Regions from separate parts of the Caulobacter sp. FV2ye17ST genome, predicted to be linked through region 1. Evidence: predicted binding sites of a transcription regulator. Region 1 holds the regulator's gene; each other region holds the start of a gene.
The links. The regulator LexA, encoded in region 1, represses DNA repair genes until DNA is damaged. The targets are predictions, from matches to a motif close to ATGTTCNCNANNTGTTCT.

Region 1 (7,787 bases):
ACCTGACCGGCGGCGAGCCCGATTTCAACGCCGCCGCCCTCACCCGCCTGTTGGACGGTGAAAAGGGCGCCTATCGCGACATCGTCCTGCTGAACGCCGCCGCCGCCTTCCTGGTCGCCGACAAGGTCGAGACCCTGGTCGAAGGCATCGAGGCCGCCGCGGCTTCCATCGACAGCGGCGCGGCCAGGGCGGCCCTGGCCGGTCTGGTCAAGGCCACCAACACCGAACTGGCAAGCGCATGACCGACATCCTGGCCAAGATCGCCGCCTACAAGCGCGACGAGGTCACCGATCGCAAGCGCCGCCGCACCCAGGCCGCGCTCGACAACGCCGCGCGCAACGCCTCGTCGCCGCGCGGCTTCAAGGCGGCGCTGAAGCACGGTCATGCTCCCGGCAGGCTGGCCCTGATCGCCGAGATCAAGAAGGCCTCGCCGTCCAAGGGCCTGATCCGCGCCGACTTTGATCCGCCGGCCCTGGCCCGCGCCTACGAGACCGGCGGCGCGTCCTGCCTGTCGGTGCTCACCGACGGGCCCAGCTTCCAGGGCGCCGATCCCTATCTGATCGACGCCCGCGCCGCCGTCAGCCTGCCCTGCATCCGCAAGGACTTCCTGGTCGATCCCTGGCAGGTCTCGGAAAGCCGCGCCCTGGGCGCCGACGCCATCCTGGTCATCCTGGCCATGATCGACGACGTCCTGGCCGCCGAACTGATGAGCGAAGCCGAGCGCCTGGGCATGGACGCTCTGGTCGAGGTGCACGACGAGGCCGAAATGGCTCGCGCCGGCGAGCTGGGCGCGACCCTGGTAGGCATCAACAACCGCGACCTCAAGAGCTTCATCGTTGATCTGGCCGTCACCGAGCGTCTGGCCGCCCAGGCGCCCAGGGACGCCCTGCTGGTCACCGAGAGCGGCCTCTTCACCCACGACGATGTCGTGCGGATGGAAGCGGCCGGCGCCACGGCGATGCTGGTCGGCGAAAGCCTGATGCGCCAGGCCAATGTCGCCGAAGCCACCCGCGTCCTGCTGGGCTGACACCACACCGGGTAAGGCCGGTCTGGCGTTTTGACGCCGCCCCGCCCAAAGTCTCTTCACTGAAAACCGGCCCGCCAAAGCGGCCGGAGCCACTCCGGGAGGATCTCGAATGCACTGGATCGCCCGGGTCGTGAACTGGTCGCTGGTCGCCTTCTTCAAGCACGAAGGCTGGACCATCGAGGGCGCCGCCCCGACGACGACCCGCAAGTTCGTGATCATCGCCGCGCCCCATACCAGCAACTGGGACTTCGTCTATTTCCTGGGCGCGGCCGACGCCCTGAACCTCAAGCTCAGCTTCATGGGCAAGATCTCGCTGTTCCGCTGGCCGTTTGCGCGCCTGATGCGGGATCTGGGCGGCGTGCCGGTCGACAGGTCGCGCTCGGGCGACACCGTTCAGGCCATGGCCGACGAATTCGCGCGCCGGGACGAGTTCATGCTGACGATCGCGCCGGAGGGCACGCGCGGCAAGGCTGCGCAGTGGAAGACCGGCTTCTACAACATCGCCCTCAAGGCCGGCGTGCTGATCGTGCCGGCCAAGATGGACTACAGGCGCAAGGTCGTGGCCCTGGGCCAGGCGATCATGCCCTCGGGCGACTATGACAGGGACATGGCGCCCCTGACCGCCTTCTATCGTGACTGCACCCCCAGGCATCCAGAACGGGCGACCGCGCTCTAGGACGCCCCGCCACGATTTGGCCAAGCTCCGCCGTGCATTCTGAGACCGATCTCAGCCACAGGGGTGATCATGGACTCGCGGCGCAACACGACCTTCCTGGCCGAGGCCCTCGACTGGGCGCGCTTCGTCGCCCTGACCGTGGTCATCCTGCTGGTGCCGCGCACGGTGCTAGCCCAGCCCTTCATGATCCCGTCCGGCTCGATGGAGCCCACCCTCGAGGTCGGCGACCGGATTCTGGTCGCCAAATACGCCTATGGCTGGAGCCGCCACTCCATCCCGTTCAGCCCCCCTGTCGGTCATGGCCGGCTCCTCGGCCACGCCCCCGAGCGCGGCGACATCGTGGTGTTCAAGAAGCCTGGTGATGGCCGCACCGACATCATCAAGCGCCTGATCGGCCTGCCTGGCGATCAAATCCAGATGCGCGGCGGCGTCGTCCTGATCAACGGCAAACCGGTCAGCCAGGAGCCGCTGGGGGTGCGGGTAACGAACGATCACGGCTATCCAGTGGTGTTCGAAGAGGTCGCCGAGACCCTGCCGAACGGGCGAACCTATATCACCCACGCCGAGGGGCCGCGCACGGCGGCGGCCAATACGGGCGTCTATGTCGTACCGGCCGGCTGCTATTTCATGATGGGCGACAATCGCGACAACTCTGTCGACAGCCGCTTCGATCCCGGTCCGATCCGCCAGGGCGACGCCGCCTGCGCCTGGAACAGGGACCTGGATCGCCACCTGCCGCCTGGAACCGGCATGGGCTTTGTGCCGGCCGAAAATCTGGTCGGTCGCGCAGAGCGCGTGCTGTTTTCCTGGGACGCCAGCAAGGGACCGCGCTGGGGCCGCACTTTCAAAAGCCTGATCGCGCCGGTTGCCTGATCCGAATCACGAGGACGATTCGGGGTCTTCCGGCCTCAACCCGCCGCGGCGGCCGCCGTTCTGAGCGGTTCGACATTGGTCGGCGGCGCAATCTTGCGGCCCATGGTCCAGTTGGACTGCACGCGAACCTTGGGATTGGGCGCCGACCAGATCTCGCCCGTGCCGTCGATGGCGACGACCCAGATCAGGTGATGTTCCTGACCGTAGTCGATGACCGCAAAGGCAAATCCGGTTCCCTTGCCCTCGACCGACACCGGCATGGTCGGATTCAACTGCTGGAAGCTCATGGCTGACGCCCCTGTGAAAATCGTCAGCCACCAACGAATGTCGAGCCGTTCGCGTTCCTCGGTCGTCAACTTGACATTAAGGAAGAACGCCTAGAGAACATTCGCAAGGTTTGCGGTTTGTTCCGCGTCTTCGTCGAGGTCGAGATGCTCACGCGCAAGCAGCACGAGCTGCTGATGTTCATCCACGAACGCATCAAGGAGAGCGGCGTATCGCCGTCGTTCGACGAGATGAAAGAGGCTTTGGACCTCGCATCGAAGTCGGGCATCCACCGTCTGATCACGGCGCTGGAAGAGCGCGGCTTCATTCGCCGCCTGGCCCACCGCGCTCGGGCGCTGGAAGTGGTCAAGCTGCCGCAACAGGCGACGACCGCCTCGCCGCCCAAGGGGCGCGGGACGTTCAAGCCGCAGGTGGTCGAAGGCGGTGGCGGTGCGACCCCATCGAGCAGCGGCGCCATGTCGGCGCCGGCCAATGACAGCCGCGAGCTGCCGATCCTGGGCAAGATCGCCGCCGGCACGCCCATCGACGCCATCCAGCACGAACGCGACCGCCTGCCGGTGCCGGAAAGCATGCTGGGCGGCGGCGAGCACTATGTGCTCGAGGTGCAGGGCGACTCGATGATCGAGGCCGGCATCCTCGACGGCGACTATGTGATCATCAAGAAGGGCGACACCGCCACCTCCGGCGAGATCGTCGTGGCGCTGGTTGGCGAAGAAGCCACGCTGAAGCGCCTGCGCAAGAAGGGCGGCTCGATCGCCCTGGAAGCGGCCAACCCGAAGTACGAGACGCGGATCTTTGGTCCGGATCAGGTCGAGGTGCAGGGCAAGTTGGTGGGGCTGATCCGGCGGTACCACTAGGCGCTGGGTAAGTGCGGGAGATTTCAGGCCGTCCCGGCAATGCCGGGGCGGCCTTTTTCGTTGATATGATTTGCAATCCACTTGCTCGACCCTGGCGAGCTTTTCGTGCTTCACTCCCCTTTAGAAAAAGGGGAAGCAAAATGCGCTACCACGTGGACTTTCAACACCTTTCACGCGGCTCAATACGCCCTACGGACGACGGTGAAATTATTGGCATCGACACTGATGACAAAGGCTTCACAATGCTCCCGAGCGTCGGGGACTACATACAAATCGCCAACGATACTTCTCGCTCGAGCTTCGACGGCCGCGTTAAGACTCGTCTATTCCGCTATACTAGAACGTCGGATGAGATTTGGTGTAGCGTAAACATCGTTGTTGAAGAGCTCAGCGATGACGCTGAAATTTGGGGAACTTTGATCAAGGAGTGAAATCTTACACTTTCGAAGAAGCCCCTTCGCCAACTGCGACGGAGGGGCTTCTTCGAAAGTACGCCCTACTCCTTGGCGATCCGCGCCAGGTGCCCCAGAATCTTCTCCGCGGCATCCAGCCGCTGCGCCGGGGTGTCCCACTCGCCCTTGATCACCACCTTCTGGTCGGGGCGCACCTTCCAGACCAGGCTGTTCTTGGCGACGTACTGCATCAGCCCCAGAGGGTTGGCGTAGGTGTCGTTTCGGAAGCTGGCCACCGCGCCCTTGGGCCCGACGTCGATCTTGGCGACATTGGCTTCACGGCAGAGGCCCTTGATCGCGACGACCTTCAGCAGGCTGTCGGTCTCGGGCGGCAGCGGGCCGAAGCGGTCGATCAGTTCGGCGGCCAGGGCTTCGCGGTCGGCGGACTTCTCGGCTTCCGACAGACGGCGATACAGCGACAGGCGCACATTGAGGTCCGGGACATATTCGTCGGGGATCATCACGGCCGCGCCGGTGTTGATCTGCGGCGACCAGCCGCGATCCTCCAGCAGCGCCTCGGCGCCCTGGCGCTGGCGCAGCTCGGCGACGGCGTCTTCCAGCATCTGCTGGTACAGCTCGACGCCGATCTCCTTGATATGACCGCTCTGCTCGTCGCCCAGCAGGTTGCCGCCGCCGCGCTGGTCCAGGTCGTGGCTGGCCAGCTGGAAGCCGGCCCCCAGGCTGTCCAGGGACTGCAGCACCTGCAGGCGCTTTTCGGCCGACAGCGTGATGGTCTTCTCGTTGGGCGTGGTCAGATAGGCATAGGCGCGGGCCTTGGAGCGGCCGACCCGGCCGCGGATCTGATAGAGCTGGGCCAGGCCGAACATGTCGGCGCGGTGGACGATCAGGGTGTTGGCCGACGGGATGTCGAGCCCGCTCTCGACGATCGTGGTCGCCAGCAGCACGTCGTACTGGCCCTCATAGAAGGCCGTCATCACGTCTTCCAGCTGGGTCGGGGCCATCTGGCCGTGACCGACCACATATTTGACCTCGGGCACCTGGGTGCGGAGGAACTTTTCGATCTCCTCCAGGTCCTTGATGCGCGGCACGACGTAATAGGCTTGGCCGCCGCGATACTTCTCGCGCAGCAGGGCCTCGCGCAGGGTCACCGGGTCGAACGGGCTGATATAGGTGCGCACCGCCAGGCGATCGACCGGAGGGGTGGCGATGATCGACATCTCCCGAATGCCCGACAGCGCCATCTGCAGGGTGCGCGGGATCGGCGTCGCGGTCAGGGTCAGCATGTGCACGTCGGCGCGAAGCTCTTTCAGCTTCTCCTTGTGCTTGACCCCGAAGTGCTGCTCCTCATCGACGATGACGAGACCCAGGTCCTTGAACGAGACCTGCTTGCTGAGCACCGCATGGGTGCCGACCACGATCTCCAGCTGACCATTGGCCAGGCCCTCGCGGGTCTCGGCGGCTTCCTTGCCGGTGACCAGGCGCGACAGGCGCGTGACCTTGACCGGCCAGCCCTGGAAGCGGTCCTTGAAGGTCTTGTAGTGCTGGCGGGCCAGCAGGGTCGTCGGGCAGACGATGGCCACCTGCTTGCCGCTCATCGCCACCACGAACGCGGCGCGGAGAGCGACTTCCGTCTTGCCGAAGCCGACGTCGCCGCAGATCAGGCGATCCATCGGCTTGCCGGAGCCCAGATCACTGAGCACGTCAGCGATGGCCGACAGCTGGTCGTCGGTCTCCTCGTACGGGAAGCGGGCGCAGAACTCGTCGAACACGCCATGGGGCGGGTCGGTCTCCTCGACGGACTTCAGCTGGCGCGCCGCGCAGATCTGAATCAGGCCCTCGGCCATGACCCTCAGGCGTTCCTTGGCCTTGGACTTGCGGCTCTGCCAGGCGGCGCCGCCCAGCTTGTCCAGCTGGACGTTCTCGCCGTCGGTCCCGTAGCGGGTCAGCAGGTCGATGTTCTCGACCGGCAGATAGAGCTTGCTGTCACCGGCATACAGCAGGTCCAGGCAGTCGTGCGGCGCGCCCTGGACGTCGAGGGTCTTCAAGCCCTCATAGCGGCCGATGCCGTGGTCGATGTGGACGACCAGATCGCCCTGGGTCAGGGCCGAAGCCTCGGCCAGGAAGTTGGCGGCGCGGCGCTTCTTGCGCGGCCGGGCTAGGCGGTCGCCCAGGATGTCGGTCTCGGAAATGACCGCCAGGTTCTCGGTCTCGAAGCCGTGATCCAGCGGAAGGACCACGCGCTGCGGGGTCTTGGGATCGTTGGCCTTGGCGGCCTGCCAGTAGCCGGCATAGGGGATCTTCTTCAGGCCGTGATCGGCCAGCATCATGCCCAGGCGCTCGGACGAGCCTTCCGACCACGACGCGAACAGCACGCGCTTGCCCTCGGCCGCCAGCTTGCTGGCATGGGCGGCTGTGGCCTCGAACAGATTGACGCTGTCCTGGGCCCGCTCGGCGGCGAAGACGCGGCCCAGCTTGGCGCCCATGTCGATGACGTCCAGCCCTTGAGGCTGGAACGGCGTGAACTGGCGGTGCGGACGATCGCTGAGCGCCTCTTCCCACTCCTGGGTGGTCAGATAGAGCGCGCTCGGCTCCAGCGGACGATAGGCCGACTTGCGGTCGGCGCTGGCCCGGGCCTGATAGGCGTCCTCAATCATCGACAGGCGCTCGTCGCGCGCTTCGGAGGCCTGGTGGTCGACGCCGATCAGCGACCCGGCAGGCAGATAGTCGAACAGGGTCGCCATCCGCTCGTAGAACAGCGGCAGCCAGTGTTCGAGACCGGCGCGACGGCCCCCTTCGCTGACGGTGTTGTAGAGCGCGTCGTCGCCCGGCGCGCCGAACTTGGCGACATAGCCGCGGCGGAACCGCGAGATGCCGTCGGCGTCCAGCAGGGCCTCGCTGACCGGCAGGAGATCGATCTCCTTCAGCTGCTTGGTCGAGCGCTGGGTCTCGGGATCGAAGGCGCGGATGCTTTCCAGCGTGTCGCCGAACAGGTCCAGGCGCACCGGCTCCTCGGCGGCCGAGGGATAGACGTCGATGACGCCGCCCCGGATCGCGAACTCGCCCTTCTCGGAAACGGTGGAGGCGCGGACATAGCCGTTGACCGCGAAATAGCGCTCCAGGTCCTTGATATCGACGCTGTTTCCGACCTTGGCCGAATAGCTAGCGCGCATCAGCACGCTCTTGTCGGGCACGCGCTGCAGCAGCGCCGGCGCGGCGATCACCAGGATGGCGGGCTTGGCCGAGCCCAGCCCCCGGGCCAGACGCGACAGGGTCGCCATGCGCTGGGCCGCGACGCCGGCCGAGGGGCCGACGCGGTCATAGGGCAGACAGTCCCACGACGGAAAGATCACCACCTCGATCTCGGGGGCGAAGAACTTCAGGGCGTCGGCGAAGGCGTTGGCCCGGGCCGTGTCGCGGGCCACGAAGGCGGTCAGGCCGCCGCGCGCACGCGCGATGTCGCCCATCACCAGGGCGTCGAAGCCCTCGGGCGCGCCGGCCAGGGTCAGGCCGCCGGCGGCCTTGGCGATCTGCTTGGCGTCGTAGGCCATGAAACTCTCTTAAGCGCCGTCGCCGATCGGGCGGACCGCATGGGCCTCGAATCGGAACTCGCGGATCATCGCCAGTACGTCCGTCTCGAACTCAGCGGGCGTGGCTTC
Region 2 (7,787 bases), 520 kb from region 1:
ACCACCCTGGCGCCGGCGGCGGTCAGGGTGTCGAAGTACCAGGCCGAGGACTGGCCGGGATCGACGAGAACCGCCTTGCCGGCCAGCTCCGCCAGGGCGGCGTCCAGGGCGTCCGGCGTTTCCAGTGACACCTGGTTGCCCAGCCAGGCCGGCAGGTCCTCGGTGACCTTGGCCGGATCGATGAACAGGCGGGCCGTGCCGTCGGCGTTTACGATGGCCTGCGACAGCGGCAGGGGCGAGCGGATCACGTCGCCGCCGCGCACATTGAACAGCCAGGCGATCGAGGCCGGAGCAGTGATCACGGCGGCGTCGGCGCCCAGGCCGGCCAGGCCGGCGCCCACGCGGCCGCGCTTGGAGGCGGAGTCCTCGCCCGCATACTGAACGGGATGGGGCGCGATGGGCGCGGCCGGCTGCGCGGGACGCTGGTCGCCCCAGGCTTCGTCCAGCGGATTGACGGCGACGGGCTTCAGCGCGGCGCCGGCCCGGGCGGCGGCGGCCTTGAGGCTGTCCAGGGCCTGGGGGCTGTGCAGACGCGCGTCGTAGCCGATGACCGCGCCGGCCTTGGCGGTCTCAAGATAGGCGGGGACGCCGCCCTCGACGAGGTCGCGGATCTCGAACACGCCCTGATCGACCTGCTCGCGGACCTGAAGGGTGTAGCGGCCGTCGACGAACACGGCGGCGCGGTCGCTCATGATCACGCCGGCGCCCGCCGAGCCGGTGAAGCCACTGGCCCAGGCCAGGCGGTCATTGGCGGCGGGCAGATATTCGTTCTGGTGCTCGTCCTCGTGCGGCACGAGGAAGCCGTCCAGACCCTGGCGGGCCATGGCCGCGCGGATCAGGGGAACGTGACGGGGCCCGAAGGACGGGTCGGTGGATTCATCGAAGGTCTGACGCATGCCCCGATGTAATCCCCCGACCCGAGCCTGGGAAGAGGATGATTATTGCGGCGAAGCGGCGGCCGGCGCGTCGACCGATGGCGCGGTGTCGCCGGTGGCCGCGACACGGTCGGCGGCGTCCTGGGCGGCCTGGCTGGCGTTGGCGGCGGACCTTTCGGTCTCGCGGCGGGCCTCGTCAGCCGCGGCGCCGGCGTTGCGCGCGGCGTTTTCGGCGGCGAACTGGGCCTGCTGGGCGCTGGTGGCCACGCTGGACTGGGCGCCTTCGATCACGCCGGCGGCGCGACCCTGTTCCTGGGCCTGAAGCAGCTGGTCCTGGCTGGTGTCGGCCGGGCGCTGGGTCAGCATGAAGGCCACGGCGATCACCGCGACCACCGCGACGATGCCGGCCACTGTCCAGCCGGTGGTGTTGCTTTCGCGGCGGACCTCGACCACGCGTTCGGTCGGCGGAATCTGGGGATCGACATAGGTCATCGGGCTGTTCCTTGAGCCGGGAAGTCTTGGCTTAGGAAACGTCGCCGTTGGTCCGCCGGTTCCGGCGGCGCCGGTCAGGGACGCTGCAGGACCAGCGTCGCCCACGCGTCGCGATGGATGCGGGTGACCACCTTGAAGCCGCGCGACAGATAGGCGGCCTTGACCATTCGCTCCTGGGTGCGCAGCAGGCCCGACAGGATCACCGTGCCGCCGGGGACCAGGGCGCGCTTGATGTCCTGGGCCAGGCTGATCAGCGGCCGGGCCAGGATGTTGGCGAACACCAGGTCATAGGGGGCGTTGTCGGCTACCAGCCGGTCGCCCAGGCCCGAGGCGTGGACGAACTTGGCGTTGGCCTGGTTGACCTTGGCGTTCTCGCGGGCGATCCGCACGCTGGGCCGGTCGATATCGGTGCCGACGGCCAGCTTGCTGCCCGTGCGGGCGGCGGCGATGGCCAGCAGGCCCGTACCGGCGCCGACGTCCAGCACCTTCTTGAACTTGCGGGCCTTGATCAGGCGGTCATAGGCCTGCAGGCAGCCGACGGTGGTGCCGTGGTGGCCGGTGCCGAAGGCCGCGCCGGCCTCGATGCGCAGATTGACGGTGCTGGCCGGCAGGCGGCCGCGATCGTGCATGCCATAGACGAAGAAGCGCCCGGCCTTGACCGGCGGCAGGCCCGACAGCGCCATGGCCAGCCAGTCTGCGTCGGCCAGGACCTCGGTGGTCACCTTGACCTTGAAGCCGGCCAGCACGCGCGCCAGGCCGTCGGACTCGTCCTGGGTGGTGGGGAAGGCGTCGATCCGCCAGATGTTCTTGTCCTCGTCCTCTTCCAGGATCGAGTAGGTCGCGCCTTCCAGCGCGGCGTCCATATCGATGGCGTCGGCGGCGGCTTCGGCGTCGGCGCGGGCGCCGCGGGCGACGATCTGTTGGGGCGTATAGTCGGTCATGCCGCTCCAGTACCGATCCCGGAGCCGAAAGGCGAGCCTTTGAGGTCGCCTAGTTCAGCAAAGTCGGCCGGGCGGGCTCATCCTCGGGCAGGCGAATGTCCATGATGTCGCCCTGGGTGGACGCCCAGCGGGTCTCCTCGCGCGCGGGGCGGGCGGCGATCACCGTCGGCGGCTCGGGCTCGGCCGGGGCGTCGTCGGAAGCTGGATAGACTGCCTCGACCTCGTAGCGCGGCTGGTGGATCTCGCGGGGCCTGGCCTCCGCCAGGAAATCGGTCCCGATCACATAGTCCGGAACCTTGCCCGCCGGCCATGAGATCGGCAGGGCGGCGTCTTCCAGTGCGGCGCGGTTGATCGGGCGGCTCTCGACCAAGGCTTCGGTCTGGGAGCCGACCTGAAACACCAGTCCCAGAACCACGCCCAGCACAGCCGCCAGCGGTGCGCCATACAGCACCGGCCGCGAGGCGGCGAAGGTCTTCAGGGGCGTCAGATCGATGTCCATGCACCGATAGCGTCTGGCGCGCGGTTCCGTTCGATGGGGAGGCGAGAAATCCTGTCGGGCGTGTGTTGGTTGGGGCTGGGCTTCGGCCGTTGTCACCGTCGAAAGAGTGGTCCTTTCGACTGGCCGAGGAGGGTGGCTATCGGCCCTCGGAACCCCTCTCTCTCTATGAGAGAGGGATTCAAAAGGTCCGCAATGGGTCGGAAGCAGATATTCCCGCCCGTCCGGCGATCGTCTCGCCGTGAGATTTAAGGATGGCTCCCTTCGGCGCGAAGGCGGGGCGGGACGCCGGATTGAAACCTTCTCCCAGAGGGAGAAGGAGGGCCCCGCGCCGCAGGCGTGGGAGGATGAGGGGTTTGCGTAGCCCTTCCGGACAGGGCAGGGCCTTCGGGCGCCAGGACGGCTGACGGTGTAACCCCTCACCCTCCCACGCAAGCGTGGGTCCCTCCCTCTCCCTCTGGGAGAGGGGTGGGGAATGGGGATAGCGCGCAGTTTATCCCCGTACTTTCCGAAACAAACTCCAGCCCAATCAACGCACTGTAAAATAGTTGATCGCGCCAATCCTCGGAGCTCAAACCTCCCGCATAATCATAGCTGTCCCCGTCGCAAGGGGAGGGCGCGTGGTACCGGCCCAAAGCGGCGATGGGGATGGAGCTGAGCGGGGCCGCGACGCCCTGGAAGGCGGGTCGAGGTGTGCGGGCTGTCTCAGAAGGACGGACCAAACGCTGAGTGGCTCGTCGGCCGGGTGAGCGCGGGTCGAAGAGGGCGAGGGATCGTAAACCCGCCTATCGCGCATCGTCGGCGTCGAGACGGTTAGCCGATCGACGGGATGCGCGCCCGTACGGGGGCTCTTGGGTATCAGAGCTGAAAGACGCTCGCTTGGCCCAATCCTCACGCAAGAACAGCTTCTGCGAAGCGGACAGGTCGAGCCGAAACGCACAAAACACATCACGGTCATCCGGGGTCGCCCCGGCCGCTTCGCGCCTCCCCGACTAGCTCAGTGGCTGATGCCGCGTGAGGCTGAGAAGCCGTGTCTTCTCCCTTCCCCATCGATGGGGGAAGGGCGGGGATGGGGGTGACACCGCCGGACGATTTCACACAGGCCGAGCCGCACCCCGACAGTCTTTCACCCCCATCCCCAACCCTTCCCCCATCCGCCGACGGGAAGGGAGCAGAGGAGAAGACGGTGTCACGCCTTCTCGACGAAGCTGTCGATGACCTTCTTGTCGCCGGCCTTGTCGAAGGCCACCGACAGCTTGTTGCCCTCGACGGCCGAGACCTTGCCGTAGCCGAACTTGACGTGGAACACCCGGTCGCCGCGCTGATAGGCGCTGGCCTTGGACGGCGCGGAGACGGCCACCAGCCGGCCCTCGCCCTCGATTGGGGCCGAGCGCCCGCCCGAGCCGCCGGTGCGGGGATTGCTCCAGGAATTGCCGCCGGCCATGCGGTCCTGGGCGCGTTTCCAGCCGGGGCTGGCATAGCCGGAACCGCCGAACGACGCATTGGCGCCTGTATCGTCCCAGCGCGAGGCCGCCGTCTGCTGCATGCCTGGACCGCCGCCATAATAGCCGGTTTCGGACGCCGCCTCGACATGGGCCAGGGGCAGTTCGTCGACGAAGCGGCTGGGCAGCTGGCTGGTCCAGCGGCCATAGACCTGCCGGTTGGCCACGAAGCTGATCCGGGCCTCCTCGCGGGCCCGGGTGATGCCCACATAGGCCAGGCGCCGTTCTTCCTCGAGGCCCTTGGTCCCCTTGTCGTCCATGCTGCGCTGGCTGGGGAAGACGCCTTCCTCCCAGCCGGGCAGGAAGACCAGTGGGAACTCCAGGCCCTTGGCCGAGTGCAGGGTCATGACCCAGACCGCGTCGTCGCCGGCGCCCTTGTCCAGGTCCATGACCAGCGACACGTGTTCCAGATAGCTTTCCAGGGTGTCGAAGGCGCTCATCGACTGGACGAGCTCTTTCAGGTTTTCCAGCCGCGTCTGGCTGGTGGGGCCCTTGTCGAGGCGCAGGGCGTCGGTATAGCCGCTCTCTTCCAGCACCGCCTCCAGCACCCGCTGGTGCGGCGTGGTGGCGGCCAAAGCCCGCCAGCGATCCAGATCGCGCAGGAAATTGCTCAGCGCCGTGCGGGTGCGGGCCGGCAGTTCGTCGCTGCTGACCAGGACGCGGGCCGACTCCACCGCCGACAGGCTCTCGGCCCGGGCGATATGCAGCAGCTTCTGCACCGAGGTGTCGCCGATGCCGCGCTTGGGCGTATTGACGATGCGCTCGAAGGCCAGGTCGTCATCGGGCGACTGGATCAGGCGCAGATAGGCGTGGGCGTCGCGGATTTCCGCCCGTTCGAAGAAGCGCGGGCCGCCGACCACCTTGTAGGGGATCTGCAGCATCACGAAGCGCTCTTCGAAGGCGCGCATCTGGAAGGAGGCCCGGACCAGAATGGCCATGTGGCTGTACTTTCGGCCGGCCCGCTTGGCCTTCTCGATCTCGTCGGCGACCATCCGGCTTTCGGCCTCGCCGTCCCAGACGCCGCTGACCTTGACCTTCTCGCCGCCCATCGCCTCGGTCCACAGGGTCTTGCCCAGCCGGTCCTTGTTGGCGGTGATCAGACCCGAGGCTGCGGCCAGGATATGTTCCGTGGACCGATAATTTCGCTCCAGCCGAACCACCTTGGCGCCTGGGAAGTCGCGCTCGAACCGCAGGATGTTGTCGACCTCGGCCCCGCGCCAGCCATAGATCGACTGGTCATCGTCGCCCACGCAGCACACGTTCTGCCGGCCCTGGGCCAGCAGCCGCAGCCACAGATACTGGGCGATGTTGGTGTCCTGGTACTCGTCGACCATCACGTATTTGAAGCGCGTCTGGTAGTCGGCCAGCACGTCGGGGTGGCTGGTGAACAGGGTGATGTTGTGCAGCAGCAGGTCGCCGAAATCGCAGGCGTTCAGGATGCGCAGACGCTCCTGGTACTGACGATACAGGGTGACGCCCTTGCCATTGGCGAACTCGCCGCCCTCGGCCGGGGGCACGCGGTCTGGCGTCCAGCCCTTGTTCTTCCAGTTGTCGATCATCCCCGCCAGGATCTTGGGCGTCCAGCGCTTGGCGTCGACGTTTTCGGCCTCGATCAGCTGCTTGAGCAGCCGTTCCTGATCGTCGTTGTCGATGATGGTGTAGCTGGACTTCAGGCCCAGCAGTTCGGCGTGGCGGCGCAGGATCTGGGCGGCCACCGAGTGGAAGGTGCCCAGCCAGCGCAGGCCCTCGGCCTCGGCGCCGATGATGTGGGTGATCCGCTCGCGCATCTCGCGGGCGGCCTTGTTGGTGAAGGTGACGGCCAGCAGCTCCCACGGACGGGCGCGGCCGGTCGACAGGATGTGGGCCAGGCGGGTGGTCAGAACACGGGTCTTGCCGGTGCCGGCCCCGGCCAGGACCAGGACAGGCCCCTCGGTGGTCTCGACCGCCGCGCGCTGCTCGGGGTTCAGCCCCTCCAGATAGCCGGGGTCGCCGCCGGGGCCGCGGGGGCGGGCCAGGTCGGAGATGCGCGGGGAGGGGAGGTCGCCGGGAAAGGTCGAGTCGAAGTCTGAAGACATGGAACATATGTAGCACAGACCGTGGCGGGCTTAAGCCCCCAAGGCGGCGATTGCGGAACCTGCGGCCTCGGGGGTCGTTGATCCGACACATCAATCACGGGAGGCTCACATGGCCGAAGGCGCAAGCAACAGCGGCGGCAACGCCGGTCTGGCGTTCATCGTCGGAGGACTGGTCGTGATCGTCGCGATCATCGCCTTCGTCGTCTATTCCGGCGGCTTCACCCAGAAGAAGTCGATCGACGTCAATGTGTCGGCCTCGGCGCCCCAGCTTCCGGACGCGCCCAAGCCGCCGGGCAGTTGAGACCGGCCATGAAGCACGCGCGCCCCAATCATGACCGCTACGGCGGCTGGCTGGCCGGTCTGGTCGTGTTCGTGGTGGCCCTGACCCTGTGGATGGCCTGGAGTCTGGGCGGCGCGGTCACCGTGCCGTCCGACCTGCAGTTTCGCGCGCCCTCGGCGCCGTCGCGGTCGATGCCGAATCCTCAGCCGTCGCCGTTGCCGACCTCGCCGCGTCCCGGTTGATGGGCGGCTGCGCGCCGCAGGGCGAAGACCCGGCACGCCGAGGCCAGCGGGCGTTCGCCCCGGCCGGTGTCGATCGACTGGATCAGCGCCGCCAGGCTCAGCGCATCGTCGTTCGCGGCGCGCTCCAGTGCGGCCCAGAACTCGGGCTCCAGCGCGAGCGAGGTGGCGTGGCCCGCCAGGTTCACCGACCGCTTCTTGAGACTGCTCATGCCGGCCGATAGCCTCCTGTTGCGGCCCCTGCTCTGAAGGACGCGATATCATTATTTCGGTAGACCGTGAGCCGCGCGCGAGCCAGACGACACTGCGGGCCGCTGATTGATCTTATACGACTCAACCTCTAGCGTTGGACGTTCGGGAGTGACGAAACATGCGATTTCAGTTTGGGCGCCCTAAGCCGGCTGAAGACGCCACGCCGCATCAGCCGCAGCCGCAGCCGCAGCCGCAAGAGTCTGTCGCGACCCCGTCCGACATTCTTGCTGGCCTGAAGGCGATCCAGAACGGGGCCAAGGGTCTGGCGGCCGCCGGCGGCTGGGTGTTTCTGATCAACGACACCAATGATTTCCTGAGCTGGCAGCTGGGCCTGAAGCGCTGGTCGGACGACGAGCGGGCCGCCGTCCGCAGGATCTTGGACGAACGCGCCGAGCGGCTGTCGGGGCGCTACTACCAAATGCTCATCTGCCCCGAGAAAAGCATCGTCTATCGTGACTACCTGCCTGCCGGGCTTGATAGGATCCCGCCTTTTGACGACAGGCCGGCCACGGCCATGGCGCGGATGCGTCCCGATATCGTGCACTATCTGGCGGACCGCTTCGAGGCCCTCAAGCGCCTGGGCGTGCTGTTCTTCCGGGGCGACACCCACGTCAACTGGACGGGCGCCTATCACC
Region 3 (7,787 bases), 1.0 Mb from region 1:
ACCCCGGCCGTCAGCCAGCCCGCCCCCTTCAGCCAGGGCCAGACCACGGTCGTCCCGCAGTCGGCGGTCAAGGTCGAGGAGGAAAAGGGCAAGCAGCTGATCACCCTCAACGCCGGCGCTTCGCTGAAAAGCCTGGTCGGCGGTCTCAACGCGCTGGGCGTCACCCCGCGCGACATGATCTCGATCCTGCAGGCGGTTAAGGCCGCCGGGGCCCTGCAAGCCGATATCGAGGTGATGTGATGAGCGCCCTGACCCTCACGACACCGCCGGTCACCGGACTCCAGGCCTCGGCCGGCCCCGCCTCGGGCGCCGAAATGCTGAAGCGCGGCCAGATTAAGGAGACGTCCCAGAAGTTCGAGGCGTCGTTCCTGTCGGTGATGATGCAGTCGATGTTCGCGGGCGTGAAAACCGCCGAACCGTTCGGCGGCGGCCAGGGCGAGGAAATGTTCAAGTCGCTGCTGACCGAGTCCATGGCCAAGGAAGTCTCCAAGGCCGGCGGCGTCGGTCTGGCCAGCACCGTCCAGCGTGAAATGCTCAAGCTTCAAGGGTTGAAGGACTAGTCATGGCCCTCGCCGCACACGATTCAAACGACCGCGTCGACCAGCTGGTCATCCTGACCGAGCGCCTGACCGACCTGATCGCCAAGGAGGCCACGGCCTTCGAAGCCCGCCGTCCGCAGGACGCGGCGCAATATGTCGAGGAGACGGCCAAGCTGGCCAATCTCTATCGGCATGAGTCCGCGCGGGTGCGCGCCAACATCGCCCTGATCTCCAGCGCCGACGCCGCCCTGCGCCAGCGCCTGGTGCGCGCCACCGAGGCCTTCGACGCCGTCCTGGCCCGCCAGGCGCGCGCCCTGAACGCCGCCCGCACGGTGACCGAAGGCCTGGTCAAGGCCGTGGCCGAAGAGATCGCCAACCAGCGCGCGCCCGCCTCGGGCTATGGCGCCGGCGCGCGGATGAACAATCCGGTCTCCAGCGGCACCGCCATCACGCTGAACAAGAAGGCCTAGCGGGTCGCTTCGACCCAGCGGGCGATCAGCTGTGAGATCGCCGCGCCCCTGGCGTTGATCTCCGCCAGATCCTTCAAGGCGACGACGCCCCGGTCCGGGGTCGGCCATTTGGCCAGCTTCGCCTCGTCGTCGAAATGGAAGCCGGCGGTATCCAGCGGCTTGGCGCCGCGATGGAGCACGATCCGGTATCCGCCCTTCCCGTCCAGACCCAGGGTGACGCGATCCTGGCCGTCATGGGCGAAGCTGGGCGCGTTCCACTTGATCTCCTCGGTCAGGCCGGGATGCCCGCTCAGCACGATGGCGCGCAGGACGTCGACGTCCGCCCGAACCGGCGAATCCAGCGTCGCCAGATAATCTTCGACGGATACGGATTTCTTCGCCACGCCTCACCCCCGCTTCGCGTGACGTCAGCCTAACAGACCGCAAGCATCGGGTGGAGCCTCCGGCGGCGGCCGGGGCATGAAGGCGCCATTGGTTCAGCCCTCTGGAGACGCCCCATGTCCTTCACGATTTCCGGCCTGCCGGTCGAAGACTTCCGCCCCCTGTTCGCCCTCGACACCGAGGCCCTCGCCGCGCGCGGGGTCATCCGCCGCGTCGCCACGGCAAAGCCCGGCTTTCCCTGCCGGATCGGCCTGCGCGACGCCGAACCGGGCGAGACCGTGCTGCTGCTGAATCACCAGCACCAGCCGGCCGACACGCCGTATCGGTCGGCCTACGCCATCTATGTCAGCGAGGCCGCCGTCGAGACCTGGACCGGCCGCGACACCATCCCTTCGGCAATGCGCGGCCGCCCCATCGCCCTGCGCGCCTTCAGCGATGACGGGCTGCTGCTGGCCGCAGAGGTGGCGACTGGCGATGCCCTTGAAGACGCCATGGAGCGGCAGCTGGCCGTTCCTGGCGCGGCCTATCTGCACGCTCACAATGCCGCCCATGGCTGCTTCGTGGCGCGGATAGACCGCGCTGGGACCTAGCCCGCGACCGCTTCGGCGACGACGTCGTCGAGGGCCGGATAGTCGGTGTAGCCACGCGCGTCGGGGCCGTAGAAGGTCGACGGAACCGGCGCGTTCAGCGCGGCCCCGATCCGCAGGCGCTCGACCAGGTCGGGGTTGGCGATATAGGCCTTGCCGAAGGCGATGGCGTCGTACTGGCCGGCCTGCACCGCCGCATTGGCGGTTTCGCCGGTGAACTTCTCGTTGGCGATATAGACGCCGCCGAACGCCGCCTTCAGCGCCACGCCCAGGCTGTCATCGCCCTGGTATTCGCGGGCGCAGATGAAGGCGATGCCGCGCTTGCCCAGCTCGGCGGCAACATAGCCGAACGTGGCCGCCAGATCGCTATCGCCCATGGCATGAGAGTCGGCGCGCGGGGCCAGATGGACGCCCACGCGGCCCGGGCCGAACACCGAGATCGCCGCGTCGGTGGCTTCCAGCAGCAGGCGGGCGCGGTTCTCGATCGGACCGCCGTAGTCGTCCGTGCGCTGGTTGGAGCCGTCCTGCAGGAACTGGTCGAGCAGATAGCCATTGGCGCCGTGCAGCTCCACGCCGTCGAAACCCGCGTCCTTGGCGTTCTGCGCGCCCTTCCGGAAGTCCTCGACCACGCCCTTGACCTCTTCGGTGGTCAGCGGACGGGGCGTCGCATAGGGACGCTCGGGACGCAGCAGGCTGACATGGCCCTTGGCCGCGATGGGGCTGGGGCCGACCGGCGTCTCGCCGTTCAGCAGCGAGGGATCGGAGATCCGGCCCACATGCCAGATCTGCATGAAGATGCGGCCGCCCTTGTCATGCACGGCGCGGGTGATTTGCTTCCAGCCCTCGACCTGCGCCTGCGACCAGATGCCGGGCACGCCGGCATAGCCGACGCCCTGGGGCGAGACCGGCACGCCTTCCGAGATGATCAGGCCGGCGCTGGCGCGCTGGGCGTAATACTCGGCCATCATCGCGTTGGGGATCTGGGTCGGGCCGGCGCGCAGGCGCGTCAGCGGCGCCATGATCACGCGGTTGGGCAGGTCCAGGTCGCCAAGGCGCAACGGGTCGAAAAGCGTGGGCATGAAGGCCGTCCTCAATGGATACGGCGCCGCTTGGCGGCGCCAGTGCCTGATGTGGCGCCGCACCGCAGCAAAACAACCAGCCGGGCGTGCAATTCTCCTGAGCCTGCCCTGTCAAAAACTGGACGCGCCCAGGTCGATCCGCCGCTCCGCGCCGATCGCGTCGAGGAAATCAGCGTCATGGCTGACCACCAGCAGCGCCCCGTCATAGCCCGCCAGCGCCGCTTCGATGGCCTCGATCGAGGCCAGGTCCAGATGGTTGGTGGGCTCATCCAGGATCAGCAGCTGCGACGGCGTTTCGGCGCACAGCACGCAGGCCAGGGCCGCGCGCAGGCGCTCGCCGCCGCTCAGCGTTCCAGCCAGCTGGTGGGCGGCGGTGTTGCGGAACAGGAACCGCGCCAGGGCCGCGTGGGCGTCATTGACCGAGGCGGCCGGGTTGAGCCGGCGAAAGTTCTCCAGAATGGTCTGGTCGTCGGCCAGCAACGCCGCCCGCTGGTCGAGCAGGGCGGCAGCCACGCCGCGCCGGATCTCGCCGCAGGTGGGCGCCAGATCGCCGGTCGCCAGCCGGATCAAGGTGGTCTTGCCCGCGCCGTTGGGCCCCACCACGGCGACGCGCTCGGACCCGATGATCTGGAACGACAGGCCCGAGAGCACCGCCGCCCCGTCCGGCCAGGCGAACGACACCGCATCGAAATCCAGCACCGTCTTGCCCGGCGGCAGGTGCGTCGGCGGCAGGTCAAAGGCCAGGGTCTTCATCCGCTCGACCCGGGCCTCAGCCGAAGCCCTGGCCTCGGCGGCGTCGGCCGCCAGACGCTGGGCCAGCTTGCCCTCGCGCGCGCCGCTGAGTTCCGCGCGCTCGGCCATGGCCCCCAGCAGGATTTTGGGCTCCGAGCGCTTGGCGGCGAACTTCCGACCGGCCGCATCGCGGCGATCCTTGCGCTCGCGGGCGACCTGGGCTTCACGCGCCACGCGCCGGGTCTCGCGCTCTGCGTGGTCGAGGTCGCGTTCGGCGGCGGCCGCCTCCTCGGCCTTGCGCGCGACGAACTGATCGTAGCCGCCGCCATAGGATCGCGCGCCCAGCGATGACAGCTCGACAATGCGATCCATGCCGCGCAGCAGCGACCGGTCGTGGCTGACCACCACCGCCCCGCCCTTCCAGCGCGCCAGCACCCGCCCCACCAGATCCCGGGCCGGCGCATCCAGATTGTTGGTCGGCTCGTCCAGCAACAGCACATCAGGCCGGGCGATCAGCAGCCGGGCCAGGGCCGCGCGGGTGGCCTGGCCACCCGACAGCGACCGCGCCGGGCGCTGGGGGTCAAGGTCGGGCAGACCCACGTCGCCCAGGGCCTGGGCGATGCGGCCGGGCAGGTCCCAGTCGGCTTCGGACAGGTCGGCTTCGTCGCCCTCCCCCGCCTCGATCCGGCTCAGACGGTCCCACGCGGCCGCGACGCCCAGCAGGGCGACGAGCCGGTCATCGGTCGACAGGTCGGGCGTCTGGTCCAGCAGGGCGACACTGCCGACGCGGGTCACGGCCCCGGCGGCGGGCGGTCTCAAGCCGGCCAGGATGGCCAGCAGGCTCGACTTGCCCACGCCGTTGCGGCCGACCAGGCCGATGCGCTCGGTCCCGATCGAGAGGGTCAGGTTTTCGAAGAGGCGGCGGCCGTCAGGCGTGGCGGCGGCGACGGAGTCCAGCGTGATGAAGGCTGACATGGGGGCTCACGGTCAGGGGAACGGGAAGGACGAACAGGTCTTCCGTCGCGCTGATCATGGGAGCCTCCATCAATAATCGAAGGCGGCCGATTTACGCCGACAAACGGCGTTCGGCAAGCTGGGCCGGGACGCGCCTAGTTCGGCGCGATGGTGTTGAACACATAGATCAGCGAGCCCACGCCGCCGATGAACACCATGAAGTCGACGACCGGGTTGCGCGGCTTGACGCCCTGGGCATCGCGGATCGCCTGCTTGCCCTGTTCCTGCTTGTCAGTCTTCGCGGGCTTGGCGGCCTTGCTCATGATGCGCTCCGTTTCTGCAGCCATTGAGCCAGACAGTGCTGAAGATGGAGCTTTCAAAGGCGGTTAAGGCGCGGAAACCAAACCCCTGCCGCCACGGCCCTGCTGACACCCACTGTCAGCAGGCGGCGCAGCTTCCGCGCCGCGACATTTGTTCGCATCTTGTTCTTGTGTTAATTCCCGGATCGAACCCTACATATAGCCGCTGCGCTGCACCCTCCCTGCGGCTCTCTGCGTTCCGGAAAACATGGCTGAACAACTGAACTTCATCCGCGTGCGTGGCGCGCGTGAGCACAATCTGAAGAACGTCAGCGTCGACATCCCGCGCGGCGAACTGGTGGTGCTGACCGGCCTGTCGGGCTCGGGCAAGAGCTCGCTGGCGTTCGACACCATCTATGCCGAGGGCCAGCGTCGCTACGTCGAGAGCCTGTCGGCCTATGCGCGTCAGTTCCTGGAACTGATGAGCAAGCCGGACGTCGACCTGATCGAGGGCCTGTCGCCGGCCATCTCGATCGAGCAGAAGACCACCAGCCGCAATCCGCGCTCGACCGTCGGCACGGTCACCGAGATCCACGACTACATGCGCCTGCTGTGGGCGCGGGTCGGCATTCCCTATTCGCCCGCGACCGGCCTGCCTATCGAAAGCCAGACCATCAGCCAGATGGTCGACAAGATCACCGTCCTGCCCGAGGGCACGCGTCTCTATCTGCTGGCCCCGGTCGTTCGCGACCGCAAGGGCGAGTACAAGAAGGAGATCGCCGAGTGGCAGAAGGCCGGCTTCCAGCGGCTGAAGATCGACGGCGAATACTATCCGATCGAGGACGCCCCGGCCCTCGACAAGAAGTTCAAGCACGACATCGACGTGGTCGTGGACCGCATCGTCACCAAGCCCGACATGGAGCAGCGGCTGGCCGACTCCATCGAGCAGGCCCTGCGCCTGGCCGACGGTCTGGCCGTCGCCGAATGGGCGACGATCGACGAGGGCGAGAAGGAGCCCAAGCGGCTGCTGTTCTCGGAACGCTTCGCCTGCCCGGTCAGCGGGTTCACGATCGCCGAGATCGAGCCGCGCCTGTTCTCGTTCAACAATCCGGCGGGCGCCTGTCCGGCCTGTGACGGCCTGGGGGCCAAGCTGGCCTTCGACGCCGACATGGTCATTCCGGACAAGGACAAGAGCCTGCACAAGGGCGCCGTCGCGCCCTGGGCCAAGGGCCCCTCGCCGCTCTACACCCAGACCCTGCAGGCCCTGGCCCGCCACTACGGCTTCTCGATGGACGAGCCCTGGCACAAGCTGGCCCCCAGCGCCCGCGACATCGTGCTGTTCGGGTCCAAGGGTGAGAAGATCAAGTTCACCTATGACGACAACGCCCGCAAATACGAGGTCGCCAAGCCCTTCGAGGGCGTGTTGCCGAACCTCGAACGTCGCTGGCGCGAGACCGACAGCAGCTGGGTTCGCGAGGAGCTGGGCCGCTACCAGTCCGACACGCCGTGCGAGGTCTGCCACGGCAAGCGCCTGAAGCCCGAGGCCCTGGCGGTCAAGATCGCCGGCATGGACATCGCCCAGGTCTCGATGCTGGCCATCCGTCCGGCCAAGGACTGGTTCGCCGGCCTGGAGGCCCAGTTCAGCGACAAGCAGATGGAGATCGCCCGGCGGATCCTGAAGGAGATCAATGATCGCCTGCGGTTCCTGGTCGATGTCGGTCTGGACTATCTGAACCTCTCACGCGGCTCGGGCACCCTGTCGGGCGGCGAGAGCCAGCGTATCCGCCTGGCCAGCCAGATCGGTTCGGGTCTGACCGGCGTGCTCTACGTGCTGGACGAGCCGTCGATCGGCCTGCACCAGCGCGACAACACCCGGCTGCTGCAGTCGCTGCAGGGCCTGCGGGATCTGGGCAATTCGGTGCTGGTCGTCGAGCACGACGAGGAAGCCATCCTCACCGCCGACTATGTGATCGACATGGGTCCGGCCGCCGGCGTGCACGGCGGCGAGATCGTCGCCGAGGGCAAGCCGGCCGACATCATGGCCAACCCCAACAGCATCACCGGCATGTACCTGACCGGCGCCCGCGAGATCGAGGTCCCGGAAGAGCGCCGGCCGATCAACAAGAAGAAGATGCTGCGCGTCATCGGCGCCACCGGCAACAACCTCAAGGGCGTGACCGGCGAGATCCCGGTCGGAACCTTCACCTGCATCACGGGCGTGTCCGGCGGCGGCAAGTCGACCTTCACCATCGAGACCCTCTACAAGGCCGCCGCCCGTCGCCTGAACAACGCCAGCGACGCCCCGGCCCAGCACGAGCGCATCGAGGGACTGGAGAACTTCGACAAGGTCATCGACATCGACCAGTCGCCCATCGGCCGCACCCCGCGCTCGAACCCGGCCACCTATACCGGCGCCTTTGGCCCGATCCGCGACTGGTTCGCCCAGCTGCCGGAGAGCAAGGCGCGCGGCTATGGCCCCGGCCGGTTCAGCTTCAACGTCAAGGGCGGCCGTTGCGAGGCCTGCCAGGGCGACGGCCTGATCAAGATCGAGATGCACTTCCTGCCCGACGTTTACGTCACCTGCGACGTCTGCAAGGGCAAGCGCTACAACCGCGAGACCCTGGACATCCTGTTCAAGGGCAAGACCATCGCCGACATCCTGGACATGACCGTCGAGGAGTCCGCCGACTTCTTCAAGGCCGTGCCACCGATCCGCGACAAGATGGAGACCCTGAAGCGGGTGGGC

Region 2: a site for LexA is predicted at 6,382-6,399, ahead of ACW17V_RS06840 (ATP-dependent helicase). Genes of this name have one in related genera too.
Region 3: a site for LexA is predicted at 5,214-5,231, ahead of uvrA (excinuclease ABC subunit UvrA). Genes of this name have one in related genera too.

Annotation. Positions count from the first base shown of each region.
Region 1 covers NZ_CM178727.1:1,936,851-1,944,637, reverse strand. Annotated here, with positions in the region: gene trpD (anthranilate phosphoribosyltransferase) at 1-242, shown strand, start outside; gene trpC (indole-3-glycerol phosphate synthase TrpC) at 239-1,027, shown strand; gene ACW17V_RS09475 (lysophospholipid acyltransferase family protein) at 1,137-1,703, shown strand; gene lepB (signal peptidase I) at 1,773-2,576, shown strand; gene ACW17V_RS09465 (hypothetical protein) at 2,612-2,863, opposite strand; gene lexA (transcriptional repressor LexA) at 3,008-3,718, shown strand; gene mfd (transcription-repair coupling factor) at 4,215-7,679, opposite strand; gene ACW17V_RS09450 (FAD assembly factor SdhE) at 7,689-7,787, opposite strand, start outside.
Region 2 covers NZ_CM178727.1:1,419,596-1,427,382, forward strand. Annotated here, with positions in the region: gene ACW17V_RS06820 (aminopeptidase P family protein) at 1-896, opposite strand, end outside; gene ACW17V_RS06825 (hypothetical protein) at 939-1,367, opposite strand; gene ACW17V_RS06830 (50S ribosomal protein L11 methyltransferase) at 1,442-2,308, opposite strand; gene ACW17V_RS06835 (hypothetical protein) at 2,358-2,807, opposite strand; gene ACW17V_RS06840 (ATP-dependent helicase) at 3,994-6,381, opposite strand; gene ACW17V_RS06845 (hypothetical protein) at 6,491-6,682, shown strand; gene ACW17V_RS06850 (hypothetical protein) at 6,691-6,903, shown strand; gene ACW17V_RS06855 (ribbon-helix-helix domain-containing protein) at 6,864-7,112, opposite strand; gene ACW17V_RS06860 (alginate O-acetyltransferase AlgX-related protein) at 7,271-7,787, shown strand, end outside.
Region 3 covers NZ_CM178727.1:2,977,337-2,985,123, forward strand. Annotated here, with positions in the region: gene ACW17V_RS14255 (flagellar basal body P-ring protein FlgI) at 1-240, shown strand, start outside; gene ACW17V_RS14260 (rod-binding protein) at 240-560, shown strand; gene ACW17V_RS14265 (flagellar basal body protein) at 563-1,009, shown strand; gene ACW17V_RS14270 (DUF1801 domain-containing protein) at 1,006-1,392, opposite strand; gene ACW17V_RS14275 (DUF1203 domain-containing protein) at 1,507-1,980, shown strand; gene ACW17V_RS14280 (alkene reductase) at 1,977-3,056, opposite strand; gene ACW17V_RS14285 (ABC-F family ATP-binding cassette domain-containing protein) at 3,168-4,763, opposite strand; gene ACW17V_RS14290 (hypothetical protein) at 4,898-5,065, opposite strand; gene uvrA (excinuclease ABC subunit UvrA) at 5,310-7,787, shown strand, end outside.